3 regions of the Rhodopila sp. genome follow, and region 3 is predicted to be linked to each of the others. Evidence: predicted binding sites of a transcription regulator. Region 3 holds the regulator's gene; each other region holds the start of a gene.
What was found. Region 3 encodes LexA, which represses DNA repair genes until DNA is damaged. Its sites were predicted from a motif close to TGTTCTANNTANGTTC; they were not measured.
Positions count from the first base shown of each region.

Region 1: the regulator LexA is predicted to act here: its motif matches at 1,645-1,660, upstream of uvrA (excinuclease ABC subunit UvrA).
Region 2: the regulator LexA is predicted to act here: its motif matches at 2,334-2,349, upstream of ACQY4T_RS21090 (putative DNA modification/repair radical SAM protein).

Region 1 is NZ_OZ255846.1:4,986,645-4,990,859, reverse strand. Features, by position in the region: gene ACQY4T_RS24030 (amidohydrolase family protein) at 1-1,406, opposite strand, end outside; gene uvrA (excinuclease ABC subunit UvrA) at 1,706-4,215, shown strand, end outside.
Region 2 is NZ_OZ255846.1:4,353,286-4,357,500, reverse strand. Features, by position in the region: gene ACQY4T_RS21100 (glutathione S-transferase N-terminal domain-containing protein) at 1-299, shown strand, start outside; gene ACQY4T_RS21095 (TIGR03915 family putative DNA repair protein) at 305-1,090, opposite strand; gene ACQY4T_RS21090 (putative DNA modification/repair radical SAM protein) at 1,087-2,295, opposite strand; gene ACQY4T_RS21085 (MFS transporter) at 2,946-4,208, shown strand.
Region 3 is NZ_OZ255846.1:3,626,922-3,631,136, reverse strand. Features, by position in the region: partial or broken gene ACQY4T_RS17785 (IS5 family transposase) at 1-59, opposite strand, end outside; gene ACQY4T_RS17780 (molybdopterin molybdotransferase MoeA) at 466-1,671, shown strand; gene lexA (transcriptional repressor LexA) at 1,814-2,539, shown strand; gene ACQY4T_RS17770 (acetate--CoA ligase family protein) at 2,694-4,215, opposite strand, start outside.

The DNA of each region.
Region 1 (4,215 bases), 1.4 Mb from region 3:
GTGGTGTGGCGGGCGCCGGCATTGACCTCGGCCAGGCGTGAAGCGGCGTCGCGTGCCTGAGCGGCGATGCGCGGCCAGTCCAGGTCGGGCAATTTGCCGTCGCGCAGCACGAAGCGGCCGCCGACCATGACGTCGCGAACTGCGGCGCCGTCCTCGCCGTTGACCAACTGGTTGATGGCGTCGTTCAACGGCACGAGGTTGACGTGATCGAGGTCGAGGAACACCAGGTCGGCCTTGTAGCCGACGGCGATCCGGCCGATCCGGTCAGCCATGCCGAGCACCGCGGCGCTGCCCTCGGTTGCCATCTGGAGCGCTTCGGGGGCGGCGATCCAGTCTTCGGGCGGGCGGTCGAACACGCGCGAGACGAAGGCGGCCAGCCTTGTCGCCTCGAACATGTTCTGGTTGTCCGAGGACGACGAGCCGTCGGTGCCGACGCCGACCGTCACGCCGCCGGCAATGGTTCGGCGGATGTCGGCGATGCCGTTGCCCAGCCGCAGGTTGGACCCGGGGTTGTGCGCCAACGCGCAGCCATGCCGGGCGAGCAGTTCGATCTCGGCGTCGTCGATCCAGATCGCGTGGGCGGCACTGAAGCCGGGGCCCAGCAGGCGCATGCGGTGCAGGTGGGCGGTCAGGGTGGTGCCGTAGCGTTTCAGCGCGCCGGTGCGCTGGACCGCCGATTCGGCCAGATGGGTGTGCACCGGCAGGCCGAACTCGGCGGCGAGATCGCGGCAGCCGGCGAGGAAATCGTCGGAACAGTGCAGCGGGATGGTGGGTGCGATGCCCAGGCGGATGCGGTCGGCGGGATGGCGCCAGGTGCGGGCGGCTTCGCGGATCGGCGCCAGGGTCGCGTCGGGCGAGGCGGCGCGCATCGCCTCGGCCAGCGATCGCAGTTCGGGGGGGAAGGCGTCAAGCAGCCCGGGGATCGCCTGGTAGAATGTGCGGTCGGCGATCATCGGGGCGATCACCGCGCGCATCCCGACATCGGCGTAGGCTTGGGCTACATCGTTCAGGGCCTCGACGCTTGGCACAGGCAACATTGCCGACAGATCGTAGCAGGCGGTGCAGCCTTTGCGGATCATCTCGACCGCCGAGATCACGGTGGAGAGGTAGCGGTCCTGGCCGGTGCGGGCGCCGTTGATCCAGGGTCCGGCGTTAAGCAGCAGCTCCAGCGACCAGCGGTCGCCGACGCCCTTGGCCAGGCCGCCGTGGCCGTGGGTGTGGGCGTTGACCAGGCCGGGGATGATCAGCCGTCCGGTGGCGTCGATTTGCCGCGGGGACTGCGCGGTTCCGGCTGGTTCGATCGCCTCGATGCTGTCGCCTGAGACGACGATGTCGGCGGGGCGGGCGGCGGTGTCGCCGTAGGCGAGCACCAAGGCGCCGTGGATGACAATGCGATCGTTCGGCATCTTGCGGGGCTCCGATGGGTCGGGCGCAGCCTGACGCGGTCGGGCGGACTGTTCAACGGCAGCTTATTGTCCGCGTCCGCCGCGAGGGTGGCGAACGTCGAAGGGACCGTTGTCTTGGCTCCGCTTGAAGCAGGACGAACTTTGGCACCGGCGCACTAGCCCCGGCGCTGATCCAAGCCACATTGATATCCAGGTGGGTTAAAACACTTCCAACCTCGGCCAGGGCGTGGCATATCGGGAACATCCGCAGAACAACCGTGGGCGCACTTCGAAAACAGGTTTTGGGGACAACAGGATTTATGGCCGGCTCCATCCACGTGCGCGGCGCGCGGGAACACAATCTGAAAAACGTCGACGTGGTCATTCCGCGCGACTCGCTGACGGTGATTACCGGTCTGTCCGGGTCGGGCAAGTCATCATTGGCGTTCGACACGATCTATGCCGAGGGGCAGCGACGCTACGTCGAGTCGTTGTCGGCCTATGCGCGGCAGTTCCTCGAACTGATGGGCAAGCCTGATGTCGACAGCATCGACGGGCTGTCGCCGGCGATTTCGATCGAGCAGAAGACGACGTCGAAGAACCCTCGCTCGACGGTCGGGACAGTGACCGAGATCCATGACTATATGCGCCTGCTCTGGGCTCGGGTGGGGGTGCCGTATTCCCCGGCGACCGGGCTGCCGATCGAGGCGCAGACGGTTTCGCAGATGGTGGACCGGGTCACCGCGATGGCGGAAGGCACGCGTTTGCTGCTGCTGGCCCCGGTGGTGCGCGATCGCAAGGGCGAGTATCGCAAGGAAATGGCCGAGTTGCAGCGGCGCGGGTTCACTCGGGTGAAGGTGGACGGCACGCTGTACGAGATCGCCGAGGTGCCGGCGCTGAACCGCAAGACCAAGCACGACATCGAGGCGGTGGTGGACCGCCTGGTGGTGCGCGAGGGTATCGCGTCGCGGCTAGCGGATAGTTTCGAGACCGCGTTGGCGATGTCGGATGGGATCGTGCATGCGGAAAACCCGGATTCGGGGGAGCGCACGGTGTTTTCCTCGCGCTTCGCTTGTCCGGTGAGCGGTTTTTCCATCGAGGAGATCGAGCCTCGGCTGTTCAGCTTCAATTCTCCGCACGGTGCCTGTCCGGCTTGCGACGGGCTGGGGGTCGAGAGCTTTTTCGACCCCGAGCTGGTGGTTCCCGATGACCGAGCCGGGTTGGCTGATGGGGCGATCGCGCCTTGGGCGGGGTCGCAGTCGCCCTACTATGACCAGACGCTGCAGAGCATCGCGCGGCATTACAAGCAGACCACCAAGACGCCCTGGCACGACCTGCCAGCGGATGTGCGGCACGCCATCCTGTTCGGCACCGGAGATGCGCCGATCGCCTTCACCTACAAGGACGGCGTGCGCAGTTACACGGTGACCAAGCCGTTCGAGGGTGTGCTGCGCAACCTGCAGCGCCGCTGGCAGGAGACAGACAGCGTCTGGGTACGCGAGGAGATGGCGCGCTACCAGGCGGAGAAACCTTGCGTGGTGTGCAATGGCGCTCGGCTGAAGCCGGAGGCGCTGTCGGTCCGGGTGGCCGGCAAGAACATCGCCGAGGCGTCAGATCTGTCGATCCGCGCGGCGCTGGATTGGTTCGGCGCGGTGTTGCCGCAACTGACCGCTCAGCGGCAGGAGATCGCCGGGCGGATCTTGCGGGAGATCGTCGATCGGCTGCGGTTCCTGGTCGATGTCGGACTGGATTACCTGACTTTGTCGCGTGGGTCGGCGACGTTGTCGGGTGGCGAGTCGCAGCGGATCCGGCTGGCCAGTCAGATCGGATCCGGTCTGACCGGGGTGTTGTATGTGCTGGACGAACCCTCGATCGGGCTGCATCAGCGCGACAATGAACGGCTGCTGGGAACGTTGCGGCGGCTGCGCGACCTGGGCAACACCGTGCTGGTGGTGGAGCACGACGAGGACGCGATCCGAGCGGCGGACCATTTGATCGACATGGGACCGGCGGCGGGGATCAATGGCGGGCACGTCATTGCCGAGGGCACGCCGGCGGAGGTCTCGGCGAACCTGAAATCGTTGACCGGGGACTATCTGTCGGGCCGGCGTCAGATCGGGGTGCCGGCGATGCGCCGGCCGATGCAGAAGGACCGGGTGCTGCGGGTTGTTGGCGCGCGTGGCAACAACCTGAAGGCGACCTCGGCGAATTTTCCGCTGGGCACGTTCACCTGCGTTACCGGGGTTTCCGGCGGCGGCAAATCGACGCTGGTGGTGGATACGCTGTACAAGGCGGCGGCGCGGCGGTTGATGAGCGCGGGCCTGGTGCCAGCGGCGCACGACCGGATCGAGGGGCTGGACCAGCTCGACAAGATCATTGACATCGACCAGTCGCCGATCGGGCGGACGCCGCGATCGAACCCGGCGACCTACACCGACCTGTTCGCGCCGATCCGCGACTGGTTTGCCGAACTGCCGGAAGCGCGCGCCAGGGGTTATAAGCCGGGCCGGTTCAGCTTCAACGTCAAGGGCGGCCGCTGCGAGGCGTGTCAGGGCGATGGGCTGCTGAAGATCGAGATGCACTTCCTGCCCGACGTCTATGTCACCTGCGATACGTGCAAGGGCAAACGCTATAATCGCGAAACGTTGGAGATAAAGTTCCGCGACAAGTCGATCGCCGAGGTGCTGGCGATGACGGTGGACGAGGCGGTGCCCTATTTCAGCGCTCAGCCGCGGATCCATGACCGGCTGAAGATCTTGCAGCAGGTCGGGCTGGGCTACATCGCGCTGGGCCAGCAGGCCACCACCTTGTCCGGCGGTGAGGCGCAACG
Region 2 (4,215 bases), 730 kb from region 3:
GCGACGGCATCCTGGATGCCGCGGTGCCGTGCCGGGGTGAGCAGGGCAGGCCGCGGGAGGCGGCTCGTGATGCCCAGATTGCCCGCTACAAGCAGGCGATCAGCCGAACGGTCGATACGCTGGAGGCGGATCCGCCGCACAAACACATCGATATCGGATCGATTACGGTCGCCTGCGCGCTTGGGTATCTGGACTTTCGTTTTGCTTCCGACGAATGGCGCAATGGGCATGCGAAGTTGTCCGCCTGGCATGAGGCGTTCGCCCAGAACCACGGCATGGCGCAGACCGCGCCGGCGTGATTGGCTTACGGCAAGGACTGGTCCGCGGAGTTTCGGATCATCTGATCGGTTCGGCCGCCCGCTTCGGCGATCAATTGCGTGATGAGCGAAGCCTCGGGAAGGTCGCGCCAGAACTGCTTGGGCATGTGCCTTTGCAACAGCCGAGCGTTCGACCGCGCCGGGTTGAAGATGGCGGCGTAATAGCGTCGCCACCAGTCCTCCACCGCGTCTTTCGACGATGCGTCCTCGCGTCGCAATCCGGGTGCGAAGCGCTCGGAGTGGCGGTCCCAGTGCAGCGTCAGATCCGGCGTCAGAATGGAAAACCGCATGTTGGTGAAGCGGTCGATGAAGAAGGCCGAGGTGCGGCGCAGGATACGGTGCCGCGGCTGATACCACGCGATATACAATTCGTCGTCGCTTTCCCGCACCATGCGAAACCGGAGGAACGCCGTCATCCGGTGCTGATCGTGCTTGACCGCGTCCGCCATCCGCGCAAGCCGATGCATCAGCGGATCGGCAACCTGGTGCATCAGCGCCGATTCGCCGCGATCCAGACGCCACAACGCCTGATACAGCAGGGACCAGCGCTGGTCGTCGCGATGGCAGATGACGGCCGACGCAAGCGTAATAAAGGAGCGCGGGACGGCGGCGACCCGTTCGCCCTGGGGCAGTGCCTGCTGAAACAACGATTGCGTCGGCCCGTTGCTCCATGCGACGTCGGCGGGTGCGGCTCCGGCGGCCAGAAGCTGCCGCGCGATGGTGCGGAATTCGTCCAGATCGTCGGGGCGCTGAATGATCGCGGGGTAGATCATCCGAACAGCGAAAGCTGTGCCGGCCGTGCCGCCATGATCGCGGGCAGCCCGGCCCGGTCGAGCAGCCGTAGCGGTCGGTGGTCGGCGGTCACGACGAAGGGGAGCAGGCGCTGGACCGAGCCGGCAAGTCGCTTCAGGTCGGCCAAGCGCAATCGACAGTGGGCTCTAGCGCTGATCAGTCGTCCGACTGAGCGGACACCCAGCCCTGGGATCCGCAGCAGCATCTCCCGATCCGCGGTGTTGACGTCAATCGGGAAACGGTCGCGGTTGCGCAACGCCCATGCGAGTTTCGGGTCGATGTCCTGGTCCAGCATGTTGTCACTGGTTCCGGCCAGTATTTCGGCTGCGGAATATCCGTAGAACCGCATGAGCCAATCGGCCTGGTACAGCCGATGTTCGCGTTCCAGCGGTGCCGCGCGGGCAGGCAGCGCCTGGCTGGCATCGGGAATCGGGGAGAATGCGGAATAGTAGATACGTTTCAAACGATACTTGACGTACAGGCTGTTGGCCGCGGTCAGGACAACGGCGTCGCTGCTGTTGTCGGCGCCGACGATGATCTGGGTGGTTTGGCCCGCCGGCGAAAATCGCGGGGCCCTTGGCTCCATCTTGGCATCGGCGATTTGGTGGCTGAGATCGTTCATCGTGCGGTGGATCGACGGCGCCTGCTTTTCCGGTGCGAAGCGCCGCAGAGCGTCGGTGGTCGGCATCTCGAGATTGATCGACAGCCGATCCGCATAAAGCCCGGCCTGTCGGATCAGGTCGGCGCTGGCGTCCGGGATGGTCTTGAGGTGAATGTAGCCCCGGAACGAATGTGTCTCGCGCAGGGTTCGAGCGACACGGACCAGACTTTCCATGGTATAATCCGAGGAACGAATTATCCCGGACGAGAGAAACAGGCCTTCGATGTAATTACGCTGATAGAACGCAAGCGTCAGGTTGACGACCTCGCCTACGGTGAAGCGGGTCCGCCGCACGTTCGAGGATCGTCGGTTGATGCAATACGCGCAGTCATACACACAGGCGTTGGTCAGCAAAATCTTGAGCAACGAAACACACCGCCCATCAGGCGTATAGGAATGGCAGATACCGTTTCCAGTGCTCGATCCCATACCCGCGCCGTCGCGAGAGTTTCGCTTCGGCGCGGCCGACGACGCGCAAGAGGCGTCGTATTTCGCCGCGTCGGCCAGGATGGCTAGCTTGTCCATGACTGGAAGCGCCGAAGCCAGAGAATGGGAGGTCGTCATGTTCTTGTTATGTTCGAAATTGGCGGGATCGTCAAGCGGCGTTCTTAAGGCAAATGGATTCCTTTTCAGGTGACGCGTCGAAATTTGCCGCTCGTATGCGTGCGGAAATAGGACTGGGGCCTGTCCTCGAGGTTAATGGCAATTCCGTAGCGTAAGTAGGTCGCCTAATTTTCTGGCGGCGCAAATGTTCTGGCGGCAAAGAGTGAACCGGGCCGGGCTCGGGGGAGGACCCAGGTGCCGGAGAGGACACCGGTTTAAACGCACAATCTATGGATCAGGCCCAGGCACTATCGACCAGCCGGCCTTCTCGACCAGCCGGCCTTCTCGAGGGGAATGTAGGACAGCGCGCCACATGGCATCCTCACCACCCACCGTTGCAGATGTCAGGATCGCGTCGTCATCGTCTTGGTGAATTTTGAGAGAGCGGTCAGCGTAATCGCGTATTCGTTGGAGGACGCGCTGCTTCATCCTGCTGCGCGGCGAGGATGGCGCTGGTGATTTGCTTTTCGTATCCGACATTGCGCCGCTTCCCGATTACAGGCTGGAACGCCGGCCTGGTATGAACGTTGCAAGGTTTAGCCCGCCCCTCAACCTGCTTGCACGGATGTCGAATGTCGCAAATTTCGGCCGGTTCCTGCGAAGGCTCGACAGCCAATCGCCCGTTGCCGTTGTTGCAAGATCGGAATTTCCTGCTGTTCTTCTCCGCCTTCAGCGTTTCGACGCTGGGAACGGCGACGATCCCGGTCGCCATCACGTTCGCGCTCCTCAGCGCGGGGTACCCAGCTTCCGCCGTGGGACTGGTGATCGGCGCACAGACCGCGCCGATCGTGCTCCTCATGCTGGCTGGTGGAGTTGTCGGGGATCGATGGGCGCGGCGGCACCTGATGATTGCTGCTGATCTTCTCCGGTGCTGCACACAATCCACGCTCGCTGCGTTACTGTCCGTCGGGCATCCAAGCCTTCCTGTTCTTCTCAGTCTTGCGGCCTGTGGCGGGGTCGGGACAGCCTTCTACGGACCGGCGGAGAGCGGCGTTCTTCCGCAACTCGCGGGTATGGATCGGCTGAAACGTGCGAACAGCGTTCTGAGCCTTTCAGCCTCGCTGATGGCGATCATCGGCCCTGCGCTCGGTGGCGTCCTGGTTGGCTTTGGCGGAGCCTCAGTTGCAATCGGGCTAGACGCCGCATCTTACGCGGTTAGTGCGACTTGTATTTCACTGGTCCGCATCGCGCATCAAAGCGAAGCGCGCCGATCGTCATTGCTGGACGACCTCAAGTTCGGCTGGAGCGAGTTCAACCGCCATCGCTGGCTGCAACTCGTCACCATTCAGCAGGGCGTGCTCAATTTGCTCGCGTTCGCGCCGTTTTTTGTCCTGGGACCGTTGCTATTTGCTTCCGTCCATAATGGAGCCCGGACGTGGGGATTTATTGCATCGGCGACCGGAGTGGGCGGCATTGTGGGTGGCCTGCTGGTCTTACGCGTTCATGCTCCAAGGCCGATCCTGGTTGTCCAGCTTGCGATCGCGTTGCTGGCTACGCCGCTCATACTTCTGGCGCTTCACGCGTCAGTGATGCTGCTTATTTTCGGAAGCGGCGTGTTCGGCGTCGCCCTGGCGGTCGTCAACATCCTCGTCCAGACGTCTTTACAGGAGAGCATACCCAACGCCGTGTTGTCCCGTGTCACTTCAATTTATAGTCTTGCTGCCATGGGCCTTGGCCCGATCGGCTTTGCGATGTCAGGCTATGCTGCACAGTTCTTCGGAGCGGAAAAAGTACTCTGCGTCGGGGCCGGGACACTCCTGGTTAGTGTTGCTCTGGTTCTCCCATCATCCAGCGTCCGGCGCTTTGGACGTTACCCATCGAGGATGGACGAATAGCGCCAGT
Region 3 (4,215 bases):
AACACTTCCCGCACATCAACCTCCCGCCGCCGCCCGCCGCGCTTGGCCGGCGGGATCATCGGTTTCACCTGCGCCCATTCTTCGTCGGTCAGGTCACACGGGTAACGCAGCTTGTCCCGCTCGTAGCGATGACGGTTCTCGGTCGTCCACATCAGCCACCTCGCGAATCGAACCCGCCGATCGAATCACAGAAGATTCAATGAATTCAACCCCCCCTGGCTAACCGACTCTAAAGACTCAAAAAGCTTCCGGACGGACACTTACTATCAGCCCGTTGCATATCGTAACAACTTGGCCGACATGATGAAGGGCCTGATTCTGTTCACCAACGTCAGGCGAGTCTAACACGGCTCGGTATCAACTTCATGGGCGGCTTGTGACCGCCCGATACCCACCCGCTCGCGCCAGCGACTTGAGACGCTTACCGCCTTCGCCCAGAATGATCTCACGTCTCAGGAGCGAAGCATGATCAGCGTCGAGGAAGCCCGCGCCCGCATATTGAATGCATTGCGCGCAGAACCTGCCGAGATCGTCGCCCTTGCCAACGCCTGGAACCGTGTCACCGCCGAGCATGTGACCGCGCGCCTGACGCAACCTCCCGCAGACGTCTCGGCGATGGACGGTTATGCGCTGCGCGCCATGGATGGCGTCATCGACGCCGATCTGCGCGTGATCGGCGCCGCGCCGGCTGGTCATCCTTTCGACGGGCAGGTTGGCCCAGGCGAAGCCATCCGCCTATTCACTGGCAGCGTTATCCCGACCGGCGCGGACGCCATCCTGCTTCAAGAAGACGCTACCCGCCAAGGCGATCGTGTCCGTGTTAACCATTCAGCGGTCGCCGGCCGGCACATCCGTCGCGCCGGGCAAGACTTCGCCGCCGGAGATGTCGTGATCCGGTCTGGGCGACGACTGACGGCGCGCGATATCGGCTTGGCCGCCGCCGCCAATTACCCATGGCTGTCAGTACACCGCCGCCCCCGCGTCGCCATCCTGGCCACCGGCGACGAGATAGCTATGCCTGGCGAGCCAATTCCACCCGGTGGTATCGTAAGCTCCAACTCTCATGCGCTCGCCGCCTTGGTCCAAGCTGCCGGCGGTGAGGCCGTAATCCTGCCGGTCGCGCGAGACCAGGAGGCCGCGATAGGTGCCGTCGCCGACACGGTCGTCGGCATGGACATGTTGGTCACCACGGGCGGAGCCTCGGTGGGCGACCACGACCTGGTTATCGCGGCGCTGCAGGCTCGAGGGATGACGCTTGATTTCTGGCAAATTGCCATGCGTCCTGGCAAACCGCTCCTGTTCGGCCAACTCGGCGTCACCCCTGTTCTCGGTCTGCCAGGTAACCCGGTTTCCGCCTTGGTCTGCGCGATCTTGTTCCTGCTGCCGGCGCTGGCCCGATTGTCCGGTTTGTCTGACGCATCACCACCGGTTTCCTCGGCATTCCTCGGCACGCCAGTAAAGCAGAATGATCGGCGCGCGGACCATCTACGGGCAACGTTGCGAATCGATGAAAACGGCCGTTTCGTCGTTACCCCCTTCCCGGTGCAGGATTCGGCGATGCTTCGACGGCTGGCGAATGCCGACGCGCTTGTCTTGCGTGCCCCAAACGACCCCGCCCTGCCGGAAGGCGCAGAGGTCCGCATAATCCGACTCGATTCGCTCGGTTTGTGAGGCTATAGCTTCAAGAAACCCCGCTTAGATACTGGGATGTGCAAAATTATCCACAGTTTCGCTTGACGACAGCAATGGAACCAACATAGAACGGCTTCCAGGGTTGCCGGTTTGTTCCGGCGGTTACGCAAGGAAGTCCGCAATGTTGACGCGCAAGCAATACGAACTGCTGGTCTACATCGATCGCCATCTGAAGCAGACCGGTTTTTCTCCAAGTTTCGAAGAGATGAAGGACGCTCTGAAGCTCAAGTCGAAATCGGGCATCCACCGGCTGATCTCGGCGTTGGAGGAACGGGGATATCTCGCCCGTCGGCATCATCGTGCTCGTGCCCTGGACGTGCTGCGTCTGCCGGACAACATGCTGTCACGCGAAACCCCGGCGTCCTCGCCCACGGAAAGCGATATGCCGCCCGCCTTTAAGCCAAATGTCATCCGAGGCGATTTCACCCAGCGTCTCTCTGGGGTTCGCACCGCGAACGATGCAGGTGCGATCCAGTTGCCGATGCACGGCCGCATCGCCGCCGGCCTGCCGATCGAGGCACTCCGCGATACCACCAGTTACATCGAGGTACCGCTTGCCCTCCTTGGCCCAGGCGAACATTACGGTCTCGAGGTTGCAGGCGACTCTATGGTTGAGGCCGGGATCCTGGACGGCGACACCGTCATCATTCGCAAGGGTGATACCGCCGAAAACGGGCAAATCGTCGTGGCACTTGTCGACGACAATGAGGTCACGCTGAAACGACTGCGCCGCCGCGGCAATTCAATCGCGCTCGAGCCATGCAATGTCAGGCACGAGACCCGCATCTTTCCCGCTGACCAGGTCAAGGTGCAGGGCCGGATCGTCGCGCTGATGCGGACATATTAAAGCCCAATGTTTAGCTCGACAGTGCCCCAGATTTTCGCGGCCGCGGGCCCGCAAAGTCTGGGCGACCTGCCAAGTCTTGATCACCGTGCGGCTGAAGCTCGTCACGACACTTCTAATCGAGGCTTTGCCAGCGGTTGATCCTGCTGCCATCCCGTCACCCCAGCACCATAAGCGCATCCACCGCCGTAATCCGAGCTCCCGCGCAAATAACCGGGTTCACATCCAGTTCCACAATCGAATCGCGATGATCCGCCGCTAGACGGGATACATCGCTGATGACCTGGGCCAACCGCTTCATATCCACCGCAGGCATGCCTCGAAAACCTTCCAGCAACTTCACGCCCTTGAGTTGCTGCAGCAGATTAGCGGCCTCAAACGGTGTTACCGGAGCCGGCGACAAAGCGGTGTCTCGCAGCACCTCGACCAGAATGCCGCCGAGCCCGACAACGATCATCGGTCCGAATAAAGCATCGTTACGAGCCCCCACAACGATCTCGATCCCCTGCGGCACCAAGGGCTGCACCAGCACCCCGTGGATCAGCGGCGGTGGCGAGACCTTTGCCGCGTTCGCCATCACTGCCGCATAACCCTCCCGCACCTCGTCAGAATCGCGCAGGTTCAGCCGGATCACCCCCGCCTCGGTTTTGTGCAGCAGGTCCGGAGACTCGACCTTCAGCACCACCGGATAACCGAGCGCCGCCGCCGCGTTCACTGCGTCTTCAATCGATGTCGCTAGCCGCTCGCCGACGACGGGCACACCATAAAACCCCAAGACCACCTTCGCCTCGCGCTCCGTAAGGGTCCGCCCATCAGCAGCCGCAAGCAATTCCCTGGCCCGAACCAGCGTTTCAGCCGACGTTGAGGCGACAGTTTGGGCACCAGCCATGCGCTTATCGGCACGCCATTGCCAAGCGGCCAATGCGGCGAAACACGCGCTCATCGACCGGAACAGCGCAACCTTGTTGCACTGATTGGCCTCCACGACGCCCGGTCCATCCTGCCATTCCGTCTGCCACGCAACGCAGGCCATCTTGCCGTGCTGCTCGGCCAACGCGCTGTAGGTCTGCGGCCGTTTCGCCGACGGCGCATAGCCATAGGTCAAAGGCGAAACCAGAACGCCGTATTGCGGGTCGCTCAGCAGAGCGTTCGCGCAAACGCCAAGCGATTCCGGGTCGGCCAGGATTTGCGCGGTGACGTCGCAGGGGTTGCGTGATGACCCAAACTCAGGGATGCGTGACTCCAGAATCGCCCGCACGTCGGCACACGGTTGCGGCAGCGGCACGCCGTGCTGCTCAGCGCGATCAGCCGCCATGATCGCGGCCCCGCCCGAGGCTGCGACGATCGCCGCGCCCGATGCTGTCGGCGCCGGCGCCTTGGCAAAGAACGCAGCCGTTTCCATCAACGCCTCGAAGTCGTCCACCACGACCGCGCCCGCGCGCTTGAAGACGGCTCGATAGGACGCATTCGAACCAGCCAGTGATCCGGTATGCGACATGGCGGCCTGCGCACCTTGCTCGCCGGTCGCCATCTTGAATATCACCAACGGCTTGTCGGCCGCCCACGCATTGTCCGCCGCGAGCAACAGCCGGTCCGGCGTCGCCATGCCCTCGAACACGCAGGCGATCGATCCGCAGGCCGGATCGGTCGCCAGGTAGTTGACGAAGTCCGCCATATCC